4 regions of the Streptococcus sp. ALY_208 genome follow, and region 1 is predicted to be linked to each of the others. Evidence: predicted binding sites of a transcription regulator. Region 1 holds the regulator's gene; each other region holds the start of a gene.
What was found. The regulator CtsR, encoded in region 1, represses protease genes until heat stress. The targets are predictions, from matches to a motif close to TTGGTCAAAAAAGGTCAAANA.

Region 1 (5,022 bases):
TATTTAAGCTGTCCAGTTGAAGAAAATTCCATTTCACTAGGTTCTTCCATCCTTTTAGTTCGCCCACATTTCGCCCAAAATGTTTACCGTTTTATACCATTTGAGACCATTAGATAAAACTAAAAAAGCCTATAATATAGGCTTTTTGAATGGGTATGAGATGTTAGGAAAAGCATCTTTAAGGCGGTAGACGGATTTGAACCGACGATCAAGCTTTTGCAGAGCCGTGCCTTACCACTTGGCTATACCGCCGTAACAATGATATTCTACCGAAAATCTATACTTTCGTCAAGTAGATCACTTAAAGACTGGTAGAAACAAACTCCTTAAATCAAAAGCATTTCAAATGAGATAGTCGAGAATTACAAAAGGATGATTGGATGAAATAGCTTGTCTTTTTTGTCTTTTTTTGGTAAGATTAGGAGGTTGCCAACAGGCAATAAATACTCATTTTAGACTGATTGTGGAAGCTGTTGCCACTACGGTTGCTCCTGCAAGCTAAGGTCTGAAAGAGGAAAAAACAAAAAAAGGAGAAACTACTCATGGCAGTAATTTCAATGAAACAACTTCTTGAGGCTGGTGTTCACTTTGGTCACCAAACTCGTCGCTGGAATCCGAAGATGGCTAAATACATCTTCACAGAGCGTAACGGTATCCATGTTATCGACCTCCAGCAAACTGTAAAATTAGCGGATCAAGCCTACAACTTTGTCCGTGATGCTGCAGCAAATGATGCTGTTATCTTATTTGTTGGTACCAAGAAACAAGCGGCTGAAGCGATCGCTGAAGAAGCAGCGCGTGCAGGTCAATACTTCATCAACCACCGTTGGTTGGGTGGAACATTGACAAACTGGAACACAATCCAAAAACGTATTGCTCGCCTCAAAGAAATCAAGCGCATGGAAGAAGAAGGAACTTTTGAAGTCCTTCCTAAGAAAGAAGTAGCCCTTCTTAATAAACAACGTGCTCGTCTTGAAAAATTCTTGGGTGGTATCGAAGACATGCCTCGCATCCCAGATGTAATGTTTGTTGTTGATCCACACAAGGAACAAATCGCTGTTAAAGAAGCTAAAAAACTTGGTATCCCAGTCGTAGCTATGGTTGATACTAACACTGATCCAGATGATATTGATGTGATCATCCCAGCTAACGATGACGCTATTCGTGCTGTCAAATTGATTACATCTAAGATGGCAGATGCGATCATCGAAGGAAACCAAGGTGAAGACAGTTCCGTTGAGGAAGAAATGACTGCTGCTTCAGCAAATGCTGACTCAATGGAAGAAATTGTTGAAGTTGTTGAAGGCGACAACGACTAATTCTTAACCCAAGAAACAGCTAAAGGGCAGGGCTCAGCCCTAGCCCTTTATTATTTAAACTATTATAATTGGAGGACTAATCATGGCAGAAATTACTGCAAAGCTTGTTAAAGAATTGCGTGAAAAATCTGGTGCCGGCGTTATGGACGCTAAGAAGGCATTGGTAGAAACTGATGGTGATATTGACAAAGCGGTTGAATTACTTCGCGAAAAAGGAATGGCTAAGGCTGCTAAAAAAGCTGACCGTGTAGCTGCTGAAGGTTTGACAGGTGTTTACGTGTCAGGCAATGTTGCAGCAGTCGTTGAAGTTAATGCAGAAACTGACTTTGTTGCTAAAAATGCTCAATTTGTTGAGCTGGTAAACGAGACAGCTAAAGTGATTGCTGAAGGTAAGCCAGCTAACAATGAAGAAGCGCTTGCATTGACTACTGCTTCAGGTGAAACTCTTGAGGAAGCGTATGTTAATGCGACAGCAACGATCGGTGAAAAAATTTCATTCCGTCGCTTTGCCCTTCTTGAAAAGACTGATGACCAAGCCTTCGGTGCTTACCAACACAACGGTGGCCGTATCGGTGTTATCAGTGTTGTCGAAGGTGGTGATGAGGCCTTGGCTAAGCAAATCTCTATGCATGCTGCTGCAATGAGTCCAAAAGTCTTGTCATATACACAATTGGATGAGCAATTCATCAAGGATGAGTTGGCTCAATTAAACCATAAGATCGATCAAGACAACGAAAGTCGTGCTATGGTGAATAAACCAGCCCTTCCACACTTGAAATACGGTTCTAAGAGCCAGTTGACTCCAGAAGTTTTGGAACAAGCGCAAGAAGATATCAAGGCAGAGTTGCAAGCTGAAGGCAAGCCAGAAAAAATTTGGGATAAAATCATTCCAGGTAAGATGGATCGCTTTATGTTAGACAATACTAAGGTTGACCAAGAGTATACTCTTCTTGCACAAGTCTACATCATGGATGATAGCAAGACTGTTGAAGCTTATCTTGACTCAGTCAATGCTAAAGTTGTTGCCTTCGAACGCTTCGAAGTTGGTGAAGGGATCGAAAAAGCAGCTAACGACTTTGAAAACGAAGTTGCCGCAACTATGGCAGCTGCGCTCAATAATTAATTTAATTGAGCATATCTAGATAGTTTAAGAGATTGGACATTTGTCCAATCTCTTTTTGCATATAGTGCCCTTTACTTCCCAAACGCTGACAATTAAGGTATAATAGTCAAAGATAGTCAAAGACAGGATGGGAAACTCATATGCCTACAAAAAATACATCGGATAATATTGAAGAGTATATTAAAAAGATATTAGCTCAGACAGGTATTGCGGAGTTAAAACGTTCACACCTAGCTAGTTCCTTTGATGTGGTTCCTAGCCAGATTAATTATGTCATCAAGACTCGCTTCACTGAAAGTAGGGGCTATATTGTTGAGAGTAAGCGTGGTGGCGGGGGCTATATCCGCATTGCTAAGGTGGCGTTTTCTGATCAGCATCATTTACTCTGCTCTTTGGCTACCTCTATTGGCCAGTCAATCAGCAGCCAAGTTTTTAATGATATTATTCAACAGCTTTATGACGAAAAAATTATTAGCGAACGGGAGGGCAATATTATTTTGGCCTCTGCGCTAGATGACGTTCTCGGTGATGATGCACTTGAAATTCGTGCACGTATGTTAAAGAAAATTATTCAGCGATTAGATAGAAAAGGAAATCCTTATGACTAATTACTCTTTAAAAATGCAAAAGGTTTTCAATAGAGCCCAGTATCAGGCGGCTCGTTTTCAGAGCAAGCTCTTAGAGACTTGGCATGTTCTCTTAGCTTTGGTGGATGTTGACGACACGGTGGCCCGCCTGACTCTGGGAGATTTTGATAACCAGATCGACTTGGATGACTACGAAGAGGCTGCCAGTTTGGTCATGCGTCGCCAACCTTCTCCTGTTGGTGGAGTGAGAGACATCTTGCCTGCTTCACCTGCTCTCAAGCGTGTGCTTGACTATGGTGAGAAAATTAGCGTAGCAGTATCCTCGAAGGAAGTAGGAACTGAGCACATTCTTATGGCCATACTTTTGATACGAGATAATCTTGCCTTACGTATTTTAGAGCAAGTAGGCTTTCTTGCTCAGGAAGATGGTAAGAATCGACCAAGATTGCTTGATCTGCGCAAGGTACTAGAACGCTATGCAGGTTTTGATAAAGACCAAGTCAAAGCAATTTTTGACATTAGTAAGCCTAAAAAATCAGGTAATAGCAACTTTAGTAATATGATGGGGGGACAGAGCAACCCCGGTGAATTAGCCGATTTTACTCGTGATTTAACCGCTTTATCAGCTCAAGGGAAGCTCGAAAAAGTGATTGGACGCGATGAGGAAATCAGCCGCATGCTGCAAATTCTTAGCCGTAAAACAAAAAATAATCCTATCTTAGTAGGTGATGCTGGTGTAGGGAAAACAGCGCTAGCTTACGGTCTAGCCCAGCGTATTGTCCAAGGAGAGGTGCCTTATGAATTGGCAGATTTTCGAGTTTTGGAACTTGACATGATGTCAGTCATTGCTGGGACACGCTTCCGTGGTGACTTCGAAGAACGAATGAATCAGATCATTTCGGAAGTCGAAGAAGATGGTCATATCATTTTGTTTGTGGATGAGATTCACACCATCATGGGTTCCGGTAGCGGAATCGACAGTACACTTGATGCCGCCAATATCCTCAAGCCTGCTCTATCACGTGGCAGTTTGCACATGGTAGGTGCAACGACTCAAGAAGAGTATTCTAAGCATCTCGAGAAAGATGCTGCCCTATCTCGTCGTTTTGCAAAAATTTTAATCGAAGAGCCTAAGATAGAGGACGCTTATGCTATCTTACGTGGCCTAAAAAAGAGTTATGAAGATTACCACAATGTCACTATCTCAGATGATGTGATGATGACGGCAGTAAAAGCAGCCCATCGCTATCTTACTAGTAAAAATCTCCCTGATTCTGCGATTGATCTCTTGGATGAAGCTAGTGCTGGTGTTCAGAATACTATTAAAAAATCTGCACCAGAATTTTTGACTCCCGTAGATAAAGCACTCTTGGAGAGGAACTTTGACGCCGTTGCCAATCTTTTGATTAAAAGTGAGACTAAAAGTGTCAAGCAAAAGCCAACACCGATTACAGAGAATGATATTTTGAAGACTCTGAGCAAGCTCTCAGGCATCCCAGTAGCAAAGATGACCCAGGCGGACAGCAAGCGCTACCTCAACCTGGAAAACGAATTACACAAGCGCGTGATCGGTCAGGAAAAAGCAATTTCAGCAGTAGCCAACGCTATTCGTCGAAATCAATCTGGTCTTCATACTGGTAAACGCCCAATTGGCTCCTTCATGTTTTTAGGGCCTACGGGTGTTGGTAAGACAGAGTTGGCTAAGGCTTTGGCCGAGCTGCTGTTTGATGATGAGTCGGCGCTGATACGTTTTGATATGTCTGAGTATATGGAAAAATTTGCAGCCAGTCGTCTCAACGGTGCCCCTCCAGGGTATGTGGGTTACGAAGAAGGCGGTGAGTTAACGGAAAAAGTCCGTCAGAAACCCTACTCAGTTCTACTCTTTGATGAGATTGAAAAGGCTCATCCAGATACCTTTAATCTACTCCTACAGGTTTTAGATGATGGTGTCCTGACAGATAGCCGAGGCCGTAAAGTTGACTTTACCAACACC
Region 2 (5,022 bases), on a different contig from region 1:
ATTAAAAACCCTAATCCAACAGCTTTAGCGCTAATAATAAATCACCCAAAAGGTTTGAGAGAGTCTTAGAGGTTGGAAATACAGTGAAGCAAAGTACAAAAGATTGGATAACCTCCAAAAGTTCTCCAGACCAGCATTCCTAGCAAATAAATAAGGCTGAGAACCTATGTCTCAACCTTATTGACCATATAGGAGAAAATTACACAGCTTGAATTACCAGTTCGTCATCAACCACATCGGCCTTAAGCGCTTTAGCATCAAGGTGGTCAAGATAGAAATCTGTCACCTTATCACGAATCTCACCTTCGATCACCCGGCGTAAAGGACGAGCTCCCATAGCTTCATCGTAACCTTCTTCAATCAGGTAAGTTTTGGCCGCTTCGCTTACGTCCAATGTAATATTCTTTTTCGCCAGAGTACGGTTGACTTCATCCAGCATGAGATCAACGATCTCTTTCAAATCATCTTTTGATAGGTGAGAGAACTCAATGACACCATTGAAGCGATTGAGAAATTCTGGACGGAAGAAGGGCGCTAATTTATCACGCAGACTGACTTCTTTACCTTCTTCTTCTGGAACAGCACCAAAGCTATAACCAGCATTGGAGGTCGCAATAATAACAGTATTCTTGAAGTTGACAGTGTTACCTTGACCATCAGTCAGGCGGCCATCATCCAAAACTTGTAGAAGCAGAGTAATAACCTGCGGATCAGCCTTTTCAATTTCATCTAAGAGGATAATGGAATAAGGATTGCGACGGACCCGCTCAGTCAAGGTATTGGAATTATCATCATAGCCCACATAACCAGCCGTTGTCCCTATCAACTTAGAAACGGCTGTACGATCGCTATACTCTGACATATCCAGACGGATAACGGCATCCTTGGTTCCAAACATATCCAGAGCCAGTTGCTTGGCCAACTCCGTCTTACCAACGCCTGTAGGTCCGACAAATAAGAAGCTGCCGATTGGTCGGTTCCCTTCATCAAAGCCTGCACGGTTTCGGCGAATAGCACGGGCCACTGCCTGCACAGCTTCATCCTGACCGATGACCTTACCCTTAAGACGACTGCCCATTTCTTTCAAGCGCTCAATATCAGAAGCACCCATTTGTGAAACAGGAATACCGGTCATACGTTCAACAGCTTGAGCGACATCATTAATACTTGCCACTACTTTTTGACGCTCAGTATGATTGTCCACCTGCTTTTGTAGGTCATCAATCTTAACTTTTTCAGCCAAGGCAGCTTCATAGTCTTCCTTATCTGCTGCTGCTTGTTGACGTTCCTTAGCCTGAGCTATTTCTTCTTCCAGAGTCTTAAGGTCCGTCACGGGATGTTTGGCAGCCAAATGAGCAGCAGTCACATCGACCAGGTCAATAGCCTTATCAGGAAGAGAACGCTGCGGCATGTACTGGATAGAATAATCTACTGCTGCTTTCAAGACACTGTCTGGCAACTCTACATTGTGATGTTCCTCATAGAGCGGCTTGATGCCTTTAAGGATTTCCAGCGTATCGTCAGCTGAGGGTGCATTGACCTTGACTTCATTAAAACGACGAGCAAGGGCAGCATTCTTTAGAATGGTGTTTCGATATTCATCCTGTGTACTGGCACCAATAAGAGTCAGCTCTCCACGTGAAAGCGCAGGTTTGATAATATCGGCCAAGCCTTTAGAACCTTGCCCATCACCTGTACTACCTGCACCAAGAATTTGATGAATTTCATCAAAGAACAAGATGATATTACCTGCTTCTTTGACCTCATTCATAAGATTTTGGATATTTTCTTCAAAAGCACCACGATACTGTGTACCAGCCTCTAAGCCAGAAATATCGATGGAGATGATTTCCTTATTTTTGATCGCTGCTGGAACATCACCAGCCACAATGGCTTGGGCTAAGCCTTCAACAACTGCCGTCTTACCAACACCAGCATCTCCTACTAAGACAGGATTATTCTTAGTCCTGCGTGCAAGAATTTCAGCGGTATCTTGGATTTCTTGGTTGCGTCCTATAACAGGATCCAACTGACCATCACGCGCTTCCTGAGTTAAATTACGCCCTAGCTTTGCCAAAATACCATCCTTTTTCACATGACCTGAAGGCCTTTCCGAAGAGACTTCTTCCTGATTTGGTAAATGACCGTTCTGACGATAATAAGCAAACTCCTCAGGGCTCACTTCACGGCCATTAATACGGTAACGTCTAGTTTCACTATTAAAACCGCCCATGCTTCCCATTAATTGATTGAAAATATCATCCATACTATTAAAGTTATTAAAATTGTTGTTCATCTGTCTTCCTCTTTTCTGCTAGGTTTGATTTGACCAAGTCTGACCAATTCAATAAAAATTTAGAGCCTACTCGGCCTTTGATTTTTGACCAATACTGACTAATTAAGTGAAAATAAAAACCTTCCTTCTCTCTCATCTCTGGCAATGGAGAATAATCACCAGATTTAACAGGGTTCCTTTATCCCTGTGACTATAGTATACACCTTTGGTCAGTAAAGGTCAATACTTTTATCTGACTTTTACTGACCTTTTTATCCCTTCTCTAAATAAAGAAGAAAGATACTGATCTTAACCGCTAGCAAGCTTAAAAATGTTATCCATACCTCTATCCTTTTATGTCTTAATAATGTCTAAAATTTACAATTCTTTATCATTTTAGAATTTTTAAAGAAATCGGTTTCAAAAAATGCTAGAATAACCTAAAAATTATTTTAAAGTGAGGATATTTTTATGGAAAATCAAAAACGCTTCAAACTGCATAAAGTCAAAAAACACTGGGTGACTATCGCGGTAACCGCAACAGCTGCTACAGCACTTTTTGCAGCTGGCAGTCAAGCCAGTGCTGACCAAGTGACACCAGCTCCTCGAGAACAGGCAGCTGCTCAGCAAAACACACCAGCCAATCAGGCTGGGGACCCAAAAGCAGAACAAGTACCTGTTGAGCAGGAAGAAACATCAGCTGCTCAACAAAAGCCAGCCCAAGGCACACCCGAGGTCGCCCCTGGCCAAGATGGATCAGGCGGTGATCAAGGTCAAACTGAAGAAGCTAAGCCTGCTGCTGAACAAAATGCCCAAGCTGTCGAGAATCAAGAGGGACAAGCTGCCAATCAAGCGGCTGATAAAAATAACCAAGCAGCCCAAGAGCCAAAAGCACCAGCTAACAAGCAGGCAGTTCAACCAGAAATACCGGCTCAGCCTGCTGATTTAACCATCCAAGCACCCAACAATAGCCAAGCGGCTAACTCATTTAACGAAGAAAACGGTCAGTGGTACTTCCTCGATGCCAACAAACAAAAGGTGACTGGCTGGCAGACCATCGATGGCAAAAAGTTTTACTTCAACCAAAATGGCATCCAAGTTAGGGGAAATATTGCTGAGAACAATGGCAAAATCTATTATCTTGATAAGGACAACGGACAAGTCATTACTAACAAAGTTGGGATTACCCCTGATTCTAAAGCCTATTACTTTGCTGAAGACGGCAGTCGACTAGAAGTCACTGGTTTACATGAAGCTAATGGAAAAACCTATTATTTCAACGATGATTTCAGCATTGCCGATAGCAAGGGCTTCTCTGGCTGGCAGACTGCCGATAACAAACAAGTTTATTTCAATAAGGGCTACCAAGTAAAAGATGGCTTTGCGGACATTGACGGGAAGACTTACTATTTTGATGAAAACGGTTATGTAAACCGCACAGGTGGACTCAGAAAAATTCAGAGTTCCCGTTACTACTTCGATAGCCAAGACGGTACACTCTTTAAGAAGCAATTTGTCCCTCACATTGATGAAGACTCAGGACAACTCGTTTACTACTATGCTGACGAAAACGGACGATTAGTTTATGGTTATCAGACGATTGACGGTCTGAATTACTACTTTAAACAAGACGGCCGTCAGCTCAAAGGAATCGGTTATGATAAGTATGGAAAAGCTATCGTCACAGATAAAGATACAGGTATTATCCTAGAAGGAGAAGCAGCCAAAACAGCTCAGTACCGTGACCAAGTCAGCAGAACCTTCACCAAAGGCCAGTCTGACATTATCTATTATGATGAAAATGGCAACACTGTCAGCAACCGTTTTGTCTATGATAGAGACTATCCAACTAACATCAAGCGAAGTGCCCATCAAACAGGCTGGCTCTATATTGGAGAAGACGGCAAAGCCGTCAAAGGCGATCAGCTTATCGACGGAGTGCTTTATCACTTTGATAAAAAGTACGGCGGACAATATAAAAATACCGTCTATCACCAGCAAGAACAAGGGTTAGACGGCAGTACTGCCGGCTACTACTATCTTGACAGCAATGGTCGTCCTCTAAAAAATACCTTTATTCAAGTGAATACCGAAGACTATCAGGGCTATTACTATGCTAACGAAGACGGACAGCTGGCTGAAGGCTGGAAAACCATTGATGGTAAAACCTACTACTTCGCTAAACCAGAAGACACAACATACTACTATGATCATCGGACTAGATTTGGACAGATTAAGGGACAAATGCTGATCATCGATGGCGCCAAATATTACTTTGATTCAAATACTGGTGAGCTGGTTAAAAATCAAACAGTAACCATTGATAAAAACAATAATCCTTCAGAGCCTCTGGGATATCCGAAGATAGAAACAGTAACTGTTGATGGAAAAGATTACACCCTAGGACAGGATGGTAAAGCCCAGGAAACCTATGGTTTTATTACTAAGGAAGATGGTAAAACTTACTATCAACTAGAGGATGGCAGCTATGTCAAGGGCTTGACCGTTATCGATCATAAAAATTATTATTTCGATAAAGAAACAGGGGAAATGGTTAAAAATAAAATGATTTTGGACGAAGACCACGCTCTCTACGGTTTCCAGGGTAGTCGCTACTACAGCACCTATTACTTTGGTAAAGATGGCTATGGGGTTAAAGGTTTCCAAACTATCGATGGCAAACGCTATTACTTTGGAGATGGCGGTCAATCCGTTTCCAGCAATTATCCACGCCCTGTCACTGTAGA
Region 3 (5,022 bases), on a different contig from region 1:
AGCTGACAGTCCGTCCTTGACCATCAGTCAAACGGCCATCATCCAGTACTTGTAAGAACATATGCATAACATCAGGATGGGCTTTTTCAACTTCATCTAAGAGAATAAGAGAATAAGGATTTCGACGCACTTGCTCGGTTAATTGACCGGCTTCTTCATAACCGACATATCCTGGAGGAGCTCCGACAAGTTTAGCGACAGCGTGTTTCTCCATGTATTCAGACATATCGAAGCGAATCATACTATCTGCAGAACCAAAGAGCTCAATAGCCAATTGTTTAGACAGTTCAGTTTTACCTACACCGGTAGGACCAACGAAGAGGAAACTACCAATTGGTCGATTTGGAGAACCTAGGCCGACCCGATTACGGCGTATTGCCTTGGCAATCTTATCGACAGCATCATCTTGACCAATGACATGAGATTTGAGATCATCAGCCAGGTTGACCAGCTGCGATTGCTCTTTCTCTTTTAATTCACCGACTGGAATATTAGTTTTTTGCTCGATGATGGCTTCAATATGCTTTTCAGTAATAACTGGAATCTCTTGATCAGTCAACTCATGCTGCTGCATTTCTTTATACTTGGCGATTTGATCACGGAAATAAGCTGCCTTTTCAAAGTCTTCATCACGCGTTGCCTGAGCTTTGAGATTTTCTGCCTCAATCAAACGCTTATCGATTTCTTTTGGATCGACAAAATTGAGGGTCAAATTCATCTTAGAACCGGCTTCATCTAGTAGATCGATTGCCTTATCGGGTAAGAAACGATCCTGAATATAGCGGTTGGAAAGAACAGCCGCAGCTTCAATAGCGTCGTCGGTATACTTGACGTGGTGGTAATCCTGGTATTTAGGCTGGATACCACGTAGAATAGTGATCGTCTCTTCCACTGTTGGTTCGTCTACTTTAACTGGCTGCATACGACGTTCAAGCGCCGCATCCTTTTCAATGATACGGTATTCGTTGAGAGTTGTAGCCCCAACCAACTGCAGTTCACCACGTGCTAGAGCAGGCTTCAAGATATTACCGGCGTCCATGCTACCATCACTGGTACCACCTGCACCGACAATTTCATGGATTTCATCAATAAAGAGAATGACATCTCGACGCTGACGAATTTCTTCCATAAGTTTTTGCATCCGCTCTTCAAACTGACCACGAATGCCTGTTCCTTGAACTAGGCTGACGACATCCAGACGAATGACCTGCTTATTCTGCAGTTTCTGTGGCACATTGCCCTCGACAATTTTTTGGGCTAAACCTTCGACTACAGCCGTTTTACCCACACCAGGTTCTCCGATTAGGACAGGATTATTTTTGGTACGGCGATTTAGAATTTCAATAACACGCACGATCTCTTGATCACGTCCAATGACAGGATCAATATTACCCTGACGTGCGATCTCTGTAACATTAATACCGAATTCTTCTAAGAGACCTTGAGGTTGCTTAGGAGCTTCTTGTTGAGGACGCCGTCGGTTACCTTGTCCTCCTCGATTTCCACCATTACCACCAGATCCAGCTTGGGTTGGCGGTGTATTGGGTAAATCTTGGTTGAAAGCACGAAAGTTATTTAAATCTCCGAAAAAGTCATCAAAGAAAGATTCCATAGATTGATTACTTGGATTTTGGTTGATGAGATTTTCAGGATCAGACTTCATAATTTGATAACAGTTTTGGCAAAGATCAATCTGCTTTTGCTGCCCATTAACATTAGTATATAGATGAATGCTAGCATCATTGAGATTACAATTTTGACATAACATAGGAATACCTCCTGAGGATTGACTGGCCTCTATAGTCAATAAAGGTCAAATCTTATGATGTCATTATATCATTCACAGGTTAGAAAGCAAGTAAAAAGATCGGAAAATTAGCAGTCGATAGAAGAGAGTGCTAAAACATCAAGATATGTATAAAATTCAATAAAATCTTGACAAAATTTGATAAAATGCTAATATTTATGTATAAAAATACAAAAACGAGGAAAGAATATGGCTAAGTCATTTTTAAAAGAAGTAGATTTCACCAAAGCAGAGCTGCTAGAGTTAATCGATCAAGCCGCTAAGTTTAAGCAACTAAAAAAGGATAAACAAGTCCACAGGTACCTAGAAGGACTAAATATTGCCCTGATCTTTGAGAAAGCTTCGACCAGAACTCGCTCAGCCTTTACAGTAGCAGGCCAAGATTTAGGAATGCAGGTGACTTACTTAGGTGCAAATGAAATCCAACTAGGCAAAAAAGAATCTGTAAGGGATACGGCTAAAGTCCTAGGTTCTATGTTTGATGGCATTGAGTACCGTGGCTATAAGCAAGACGATGTAGAAGATTTAGCAACCTACTCAGGCGTGCCTGTCTGGAATGGCCTGACGGATATCTGGCACCCGACCCAGATGATCGCAGATTTTCTGACCATAAAAGAAACATTCGGCCATCTGGATGGTTTAAAACTGGTTTATATGGGAGATGGACGCAATAATATGGCCAATTCTCTGTTAGTGACCTCAGCTATTTTGGGAATAGATTGTAAAATTATTGCTCCTGAATCTCTGCAGCCTGAGCAAGCCATCATTGACTTGGCTCATCAGCATAATACAGGCTCCGAGCTAGTTATAACAGATGATGTCGCAGAAGTTAAGGGAGCAGATATTATTTATACTGATGTTTGGGTATCCATGGGAGAAGAGGTCGATTTTAAGGATAGGATCGATCTACTGTTGCCTTATCAGGTTAACCAAGAGTTAATCATGGCTGCTGAAAATCCTGATCTTATCGTCATGCATTGCCTGCCAGCTTTTCACGATACGCAGACGATTATCGGTCAAGAGATCTATGATAAGTATGGCTACAGTGAGCTAGAAATTACAGACCAAGTCTTTCAAAAATATAGTCCCTACATTTTTCAGGAGGCTGAGAACCGTATGCATGCGATCAAGGCTATTATCTATAATTCTTATAAAAGTGATTAAGAGAGGCTAAACGCTTCTGAAATTTACAGATGTTTTAACCTTTCATCTATGACAATAACAGACTTTATGGTAAAATAAAAAAGATTAAAACATATTGGGGCTAGCTTCGTTATAAAAGCTGTGTCTTAGCTAAGGAGAAACGATATGGAATCACATTTGGTGAGAATTATTGATCGTCTTCAATTAATGGCCACTGATGGTAATAATTTGAAGCGTAATTTTGAGCGCGAAGGTGTTGTCGTAGCAGAAGTATCATTTGCTAACGATCCAGAAAATGGACCGGTCTTCACATTGCGTGATGTCAATGCCCGTGAAACATATACATTTGACAGCATTGACCTCATCGCTATGGAAATCTATGATCTTATTTATTAAATAGATAAGCTAGAAATAGTATTCCGACAGACTCTCACAATGAGCATTAGCCATCAAAAGAGAGTCGGACAAAAAACTGTTAACAAGTCTGGACTTTTGTCATGGACTTGTTTTTTATTTTTTATCAATAGTTATTGTATGTTTATACAAATTATGCTAAACTATATACAATAATTCATCCTTATTACTGCTCTTTTGGATGAATATAACTAATCTCTATACCAACTAATGTTTTGGCTTGCATAGAGAGACCATCAGCATAACAAGGGGAATAGTCTAGTGAACTTTGATTTTTCATTTTTACCCAAATATTGGGGTTACTTCAATTACGGCGTTATCGTCACCATTGCCATTTCTATCTGTGTGGTTTTGTTTGGGACCATCCTAGGTGTCTTGGTCGCCTTGGCCAAACGCTCACAGAGCAAGATTTTAAACTGGATCGTTAGTCTTTATGTGTGGGTCTTTCGTGGGACACCAATGGTTGTTCAAATCATGATCGCCTTCTTATGGATGGATTTTAAAAATGCCCCTTCTATTGGATTTGGAACCGTTGAGTTAGACTTTTCACGTTTGATCCCAGGGGTTATCATCCTATCACTGAACAGTGGTGCCTATATTTCTGAGATTGTGCGTGCAGGTATTGAGGCTGTACCAAAAGGTCAGCTGGAAGCTGCCTACTCCCTAGGGATCAAGCCAGCTAAAGCTATGCGCTATGTGGTACTGCCACAAGCATTTAGAAATATTCTTCCAGCCCTAGGCAATGAGTTTATCACTATTATTAAAGACAGTTCCCTGTTGCAAACGATCGGTATTATGGAATTGTGGAATGGAGCACAGTCTGTGATGTCATCCACCTATATTCCGCTTGAGCCCCTCTTGTTTGCTGCATTCTACTACCTCGTATTGACAACAGTTTTGACGGCTGGTCAAAAGGCACTTGAAAATCGCCTTGGGAAAGGACAAAAATAATGACAGAGACCTTAATTTCAATTAAAAATCTGCACAAGTATTTTGGAGACAACCAGGTGCTAAAAGGAATCGACCTGGAGATCAATAAGGGGGAGGTCGTTGTTATTATCGGCCCGTCCGGTTCTGGTAAGTCAACCTTTCTTCGGACAATGAATCTCCTCGAAGTTCCTACTAAGGGTACAGTCAGCTTTGAAGGTGTGGATATTACAGATAAGACTAACGATATTTTCAAGATGCGTGAAAAGATGGGGATGGTTTTTCAACAGTTCAATCTCTTTCCCAATATGACCGTACTAGATAATATCACACTGGCACCAACCAAGGTAAAGGGACAAACTAAGAAGGATGCTGAGGATAAGGCCTATGAATTGCTTGATAAGGTAGGTCTTAGAGATAAGGCAAAGGCTCATCCTGTTTCTCTGTCTGGTGGTCAGCAGCAACGTATCGCGATTGCACGTGGATTAGCTATGGATCCTGATGTCCTTCTCTTTGATGAGCCAACATCAGCCCTCGACCCTGAGATGGTTGGTGAAGTTTTAGCTGTTATGCAAGATTTAGCTAAGTCAGGTATGACGATGGTGATCGTAACCCATGAGATGGGATTTGCTAAGGAAGTAGCGGATCGGGTTATCTTTATGGATGGTGGTAGCATCATTGAACAAGGAAGTCCTGAGCAGGTCTTTGATGAAACCAAGGAAGAGCGGACC
Region 4 (5,022 bases), on a different contig from region 1:
TTTACCATAACAGCTGACTTGATAGGATTGTGGAGCTTATCAATTGTCATGTTACCAGTGATACCTTCAAAGTCTTTTAAATTCGATAAATTTTTAGCTAACTCAACAGAATTGTTAGCACCTTTGGCTGCTTCTGCAATCATATAAACTGAGTCGTAGCCTAGGGCTGCAAACATGTTTGGATCTTGGCCATTTTTCTCTTTAAAATTATCGATAAAGGATCCAGCCTTGTCTGATAAGTTGACCTTAGTTGAGTAACCTGAGACATAGTAGACATTAGTTGTATTCTTTTTACCAGCTAGATCTACAAAGGTTGCATCACTGAATCCATCAGGTCCTAAGATTGGTTGATCAATCCCCATATCACGAGCCTGTTTGGTAATCAGTCCTGTCTCCGTATAATAACCAGGCATAACAATAGCATCATAATCAAGATTTTTGATGCTGGTCAAGCTAGACTGAAAGTCTGTATCTTTGGCAGCAAATGTCTTGGTCGCTACGACCTTCCCTTTGTAAGTCTTTTTGAATTCATCAGCGATACCCTTGGCATAGTCACTGGAGTTATCGTAAAAAAGAACGACTTTCTTAGCCTTCATATCTTGATAAGAATACTGAGCTAGAACTTCACCTTGAAAACTGTCACGGAAAGTTGTGCGGAAAACAAATTGTTTAGCTGTCTGTTTGCCATCTTTTTCCTCAACTGTAAGATCATCTTGGGTACCACTTGGCGATAGTAAGGGAACACCCGTTTTTTGAGCATTGAGCGAGGCCGCCGCTACGGCACCTGATGTTGCCGGGCCTATGATAGCGTTGACCTGACTTTGAACAGCCAAGTTGGTCGCAGCTGTGGAGGCTTCTGCATTTTCAGATTTATTGTCCTTGGCGACAAGTTCAATCTTTTTACCCTCAATACCACCAGCTTTATTGATCTCGCTAGCAGCAAGCTTGATACCGTTGTATTCAGCTGCCCCGTAGGCAGATACGGGACCAGTCAACTCCATATCGACACCGATCTTAATGGTATCTCCAATCTTAGTCCCTTCAGCACTGCTTGTGACATCTGGTGTTTTCCCACAGGCTACCAAGATGATCGACGCTAAAAGAAGGGCACTTGTAGCGATAATCTTTTTATACATTAGATTATTCTCCTTATCACTTCTATATACTTTCCTCAGCTAAGATAGCCTAGAGGGGTGAAAAACAGGGGCTTAGAAAGCCTAAGCTTGATGTTAAAAGTCTTTTCATAGAATACAGAATTATCAGACAATTGTCAAGAGGTCTGCTCTTTTTGCTAAACTATAGAATTTTGCATTAAAAAACCTAGGTCAATCTTCCTAGGTTCAGACATTTTGTCATTTACTGATAGATTATTAAGCGGGAGGCACTGATCTGAGCAGGCAGCCAAGGGCGTGCCCTAGGAGTTTTGCTGCTGCAATTCCTGATCCGCTCGATATAAGTTGCCCACAAAATTTTGATCAATTCCGTCTAAGTTTGACACTCGAACACGCTTGACATATTTGAGGGATTTTAGCTTGGCAATACTAGCTTTCAGATCCGAGGCATCACAGTAAAGATGCACATAACGAAAGCGTTTAGAATGATAGATAATATCACCAAATTGCTGGAGCTTCTTGGCTTCTCTATTATAGTAAAGATAGACAAAGATCCCTCGTCTTTCTTGTTTTTGGAACATCATTTCCCTCCTTTCTCCCTTATATGTTGGTCTGGGTTGTAGCCATGCGGTCGCTTTCTAGGCACTAAAGGTAATCCTGTATCGACAAAAATATCTTTTGCGACAGCCTTTGTTAACGCCTTGGTAATCTCTGCTAGTAGCTCCTGCAGGTCCAGCTCACTATTTCTCAATTCTTGCGTCAGAGGCGCCAGATCCAAGGCTCTTTTTTTCTGTAACATTTGGCGCTTTAGCTGCCCAATCTCCGGTCGATACTGGGCAAAAGAAGCCACCTCTTCATAGCTATTCTTTAACTGTTTGAATTCCTCTAAGGATTGTTGCAGCATGTTGTCTGCTTCAAAAGCTCGCTTAGCCTCTTGAAATCGCCTAAATTGAGGGGTTTCTAAAAGGGCAGCCACTAGCTGATCAATCTGATCATCAATCGCAAATAAGTCCTCATTGATTTTTAACATGCTACCATTATAACAAAAAATGACCTATTACTTGATCGTCTTAGGTCATTTTGCTATAAGAAGGCTTATATTGTCAATCTTGGAATGCCTTTTTATTTCAGGGCATTATTTTCCATGATTTCATCAATAAAACCGTATTCAAGAGTTTCTTGAGCTGACATCCAATTATCACGCTCAGCATCAACATGGACTTTTTCCAAGGATTGACCTGAGTTATCCGCTAAAATTTGTTCCAAATTATTACGGGTTTTTAATAGATGCTCAGCGGCAATGGCCATATCAGATTGTTGCGTACCTCCACCAGTACCTCCCATTGGTTGGTGAATCATGTACTCTGCATTAGGAAGCATGAAACGTTTTCCCTTAGCCCCCGACGAAGCAATGACAGTTCCCATTGATGCCGCCATCCCCATCACGATAGTTTGAACATCTGATTTGATAAAATTCATCGTATCAACAATCGCAAGACCAGCCGATACAGAACCACCAGGTGTATTGACATACATGTAAATGTCTTTTGTATTGTCTTGAGCATCCAAGAAGAGTAGTTGGGCAATAATAGAGTTTGCCATTTGATCTTCAACTGCACCGGTCACCATGATAATGCGATCTTTCAATAAGCGTGAGTAAATATCATAAGAGCGCTCACCACGGCTGGTTTGTTCAATAACTACAGGAATCATAGTAATGTAATCTCCTTTTGTCTAAATGATTAGTCACATTATACCTAAATGGTCAATTTTGGTCAAATAAAAACTATTATTCCTTAAGAAAATAGAAATGTAAATGAGATCAAGCAAGAAAGAAAAAGTACCGATTATGTTCGTCCTATCAAAATCTTTGAACGAAAAGAGTCTGGAACCAAAGTCCAGACTCTCAGTCTCTTTTACTTGGGGTTATTTGGTACCAAACAGTCTATCCCCTGCATCTCCTAGTCCTGGGACAATATAGCCATTTTCATTCAATTTTTCATCTAGAGCTGCTGTGTATATATCAATATCTGGATGAGCTTCTTGAAGCGCTTTTACCCCTTCTGGTGCTGCAACCAAGCAGACAAACTTGATATTTGTCGCACCACGCTTTTTCAGAGAATCAACGGCCAAGATAGCTGAGCCACCTGTTGCTAGCATAGGATCAACTAAGAAAATTTGACGTTGATCGATATCTTCTGGCAATTTCACAAGATATTCAACTGGTTGCAGGGTCTCCTCATCACGGTACATCCCGATATGTCCAACTTTAGCAGCTGGAACAAGACTCACTAACCCATCGACCATTCCGATACCTGCACGGAGAATAGGAACGATGGCCAACTTTTTACCAGCTAGTTGCTTTTGCGTTGTCTTGGTAATGGGGGTCTGGATCTCCACATCCTCTAAGGGGAGATCTCGGGAGACTTCATAGCCCATAAGCATAGCGATCTCATCTACTAATTCACGAAAATGCTTGGTCGAAGTATCCTCCCTGCGAAGAATTGATAACTTGTGTTGGATAAGCGGGTGCGCAATGATTTGAAATTTTCCCATAATTAGTCTCTTCTTTCTATGTTTTCTCTATTATACCAAATCCTGTGTCATTTTTAAGGTAGTGCAGAAAAAATCATGAGTCTGAGACAAAAGTCCAGACTCATTAACATAATTCAAGATTTACAAAATTGATGCAGTAGTTGGGTAGCCTTATCCCTTAATCATTTAGGGAAGACTTTTGCTAGGCGCTCTACAGCTTCTTGAACCACTGCCCTTGGTGTTGCGACATTTAGGCGGGCACGCTGCTCTCCTCCTGGTCCAAATGTGGTTCCCACATTCAAAATCAACTTTGCTTCTTCCTTTATTTTGCGGTGTAGTTCTTCCTCTGATAAGCCATAATCTGAGAAATCTAACCAAATCAAATAGGTTCCTTCTGGTTTCATGACTTTAATCTTAGTATTGTCCTGTAAGTAATCCACAGCTAGTGTAATATTTTGCTCGAGGACTTGCTTTAATTGCTCCAACCATGCTTTTCCTTTAGTCAGAGCTGTCTGTGTCGTAATCAGACCGATCGTTGGTACTTCGTGCTGATTATTAGCGAGTTGACGTTGTTTAAACTGGGCACGTAACTCAGGATTTTCAATGATGGCAAAACTGTTCTTGGTTCCTGCAACATTGAAGGTCTTTGTTGCACTAGAGAGGATGACCGTGAAATCAGCGTAATCACCCACTGTGTTAAAGCTATGATGCTTGGCGCCAAAGAGTGCTAGGTCTTGGTGAATTTCATCTGATATGAGCAAGACGCCATGATTTTTGCAGATCTCAGCGATCTTGGCGATTTCTTCTGCCGACCAAACACGGCCACCCGGGTTATGGGGGTTGCAGAAAACATAGAGTTTAACATCGTTTTCTAGGATATCTTTTTCTAGCTGGGTAAAATCAATTTCAAAGTGGCCATTGCGCTCTACCAAAGGGTTTTCAATGAGGTTACGATTATTGAGCTTGACAGAGCGTGCAAAGGGAGGATAAACAGGAGTATTGATGAGAACCGCATCATTTTCCTGGGTAAAAGCCTGTATAGCTATTGAAATAGCTGGGACAACTCCTTCAACAAGAACTAGGGCACTGCGATCAAAATGATAGGCATGTTCATTTTTTTCCCAATTCTCAATAGCTTCGAGCACCTCGTCCCAGACGTAGGGATAGCCATAGACTCCAAAATCTGTGTAGTTTTGTATAGCTGCTATCATCTCTGGAAAGGCTACAAAATCCATATCAGCCACCCAAAGAGGTAGCAAGTCTTTATCAGCTTCAACCTCCTTCCATTTGACCGAGTGATTGTTTAAGCGATTGGGAAGGGTTGTAAAATCATATTTAGTCATCATATCCTCCTAGTGCTTGCTTGAGATCTGCA

Region 2: a site for CtsR is predicted at 2,323-2,343, ahead of AC4HAI_RS00330 (ATP-dependent Clp protease ATP-binding subunit). Genes of this name have one in related genera too.
Region 3: a site for CtsR is predicted at 1,800-1,820, ahead of AC4HAI_RS04090 (ATP-dependent Clp protease ATP-binding subunit). Genes of this name have one in related genera too.
Region 4: a site for CtsR is predicted at 2,874-2,894, ahead of AC4HAI_RS04460 (ATP-dependent Clp protease proteolytic subunit). Genes of this name have one in related genera too.

Annotation. Positions count from the first base shown of each region.
Region 1 covers NZ_JBZFUI010000006.1:9,695-14,716, reverse strand. The annotation lists tRNA gene AC4HAI_RS06685 (tRNA-Cys) at 182-252, opposite strand; gene rpsB (30S ribosomal protein S2) at 543-1,319, shown strand; gene tsf (translation elongation factor Ts) at 1,402-2,442, shown strand; gene AC4HAI_RS06670 (CtsR family transcriptional regulator) at 2,583-3,050, shown strand; gene AC4HAI_RS06665 (ATP-dependent Clp protease ATP-binding subunit) at 3,043-5,022, shown strand, end outside.
Region 2 covers NZ_JBZFUI010000001.1:57,554-62,575, reverse strand. The annotation lists gene AC4HAI_RS00330 (ATP-dependent Clp protease ATP-binding subunit) at 200-2,296, opposite strand; gene AC4HAI_RS00325 (KxYKxGKxW signal peptide domain-containing protein) at 2,747-5,022, shown strand, end outside.
Region 3 covers NZ_JBZFUI010000003.1:113,171-118,192, reverse strand. The annotation lists gene AC4HAI_RS04090 (ATP-dependent Clp protease ATP-binding subunit) at 1-1,768, opposite strand, end outside; gene argF (ornithine carbamoyltransferase) at 1,997-2,971, shown strand; gene AC4HAI_RS04080 (YkuJ family protein) at 3,116-3,346, shown strand; gene AC4HAI_RS04075 (amino acid ABC transporter permease) at 3,626-4,315, shown strand; gene AC4HAI_RS04070 (amino acid ABC transporter ATP-binding protein) at 4,315-5,022, shown strand, end outside.
Region 4 covers NZ_JBZFUI010000003.1:185,819-190,840, forward strand. The annotation lists gene AC4HAI_RS04445 (ABC transporter substrate-binding protein) at 1-1,136, opposite strand, end outside; gene AC4HAI_RS04450 (DUF2129 domain-containing protein) at 1,415-1,693, opposite strand; gene AC4HAI_RS04455 (YlbF/YmcA family competence regulator) at 1,693-2,142, opposite strand; gene AC4HAI_RS04460 (ATP-dependent Clp protease proteolytic subunit) at 2,235-2,825, opposite strand; gene upp (uracil phosphoribosyltransferase) at 3,039-3,668, opposite strand; gene AC4HAI_RS04470 (MalY/PatB family protein) at 3,830-4,990, opposite strand; gene AC4HAI_RS04475 (cystathionine gamma-synthase) at 4,983-5,022, opposite strand, start outside.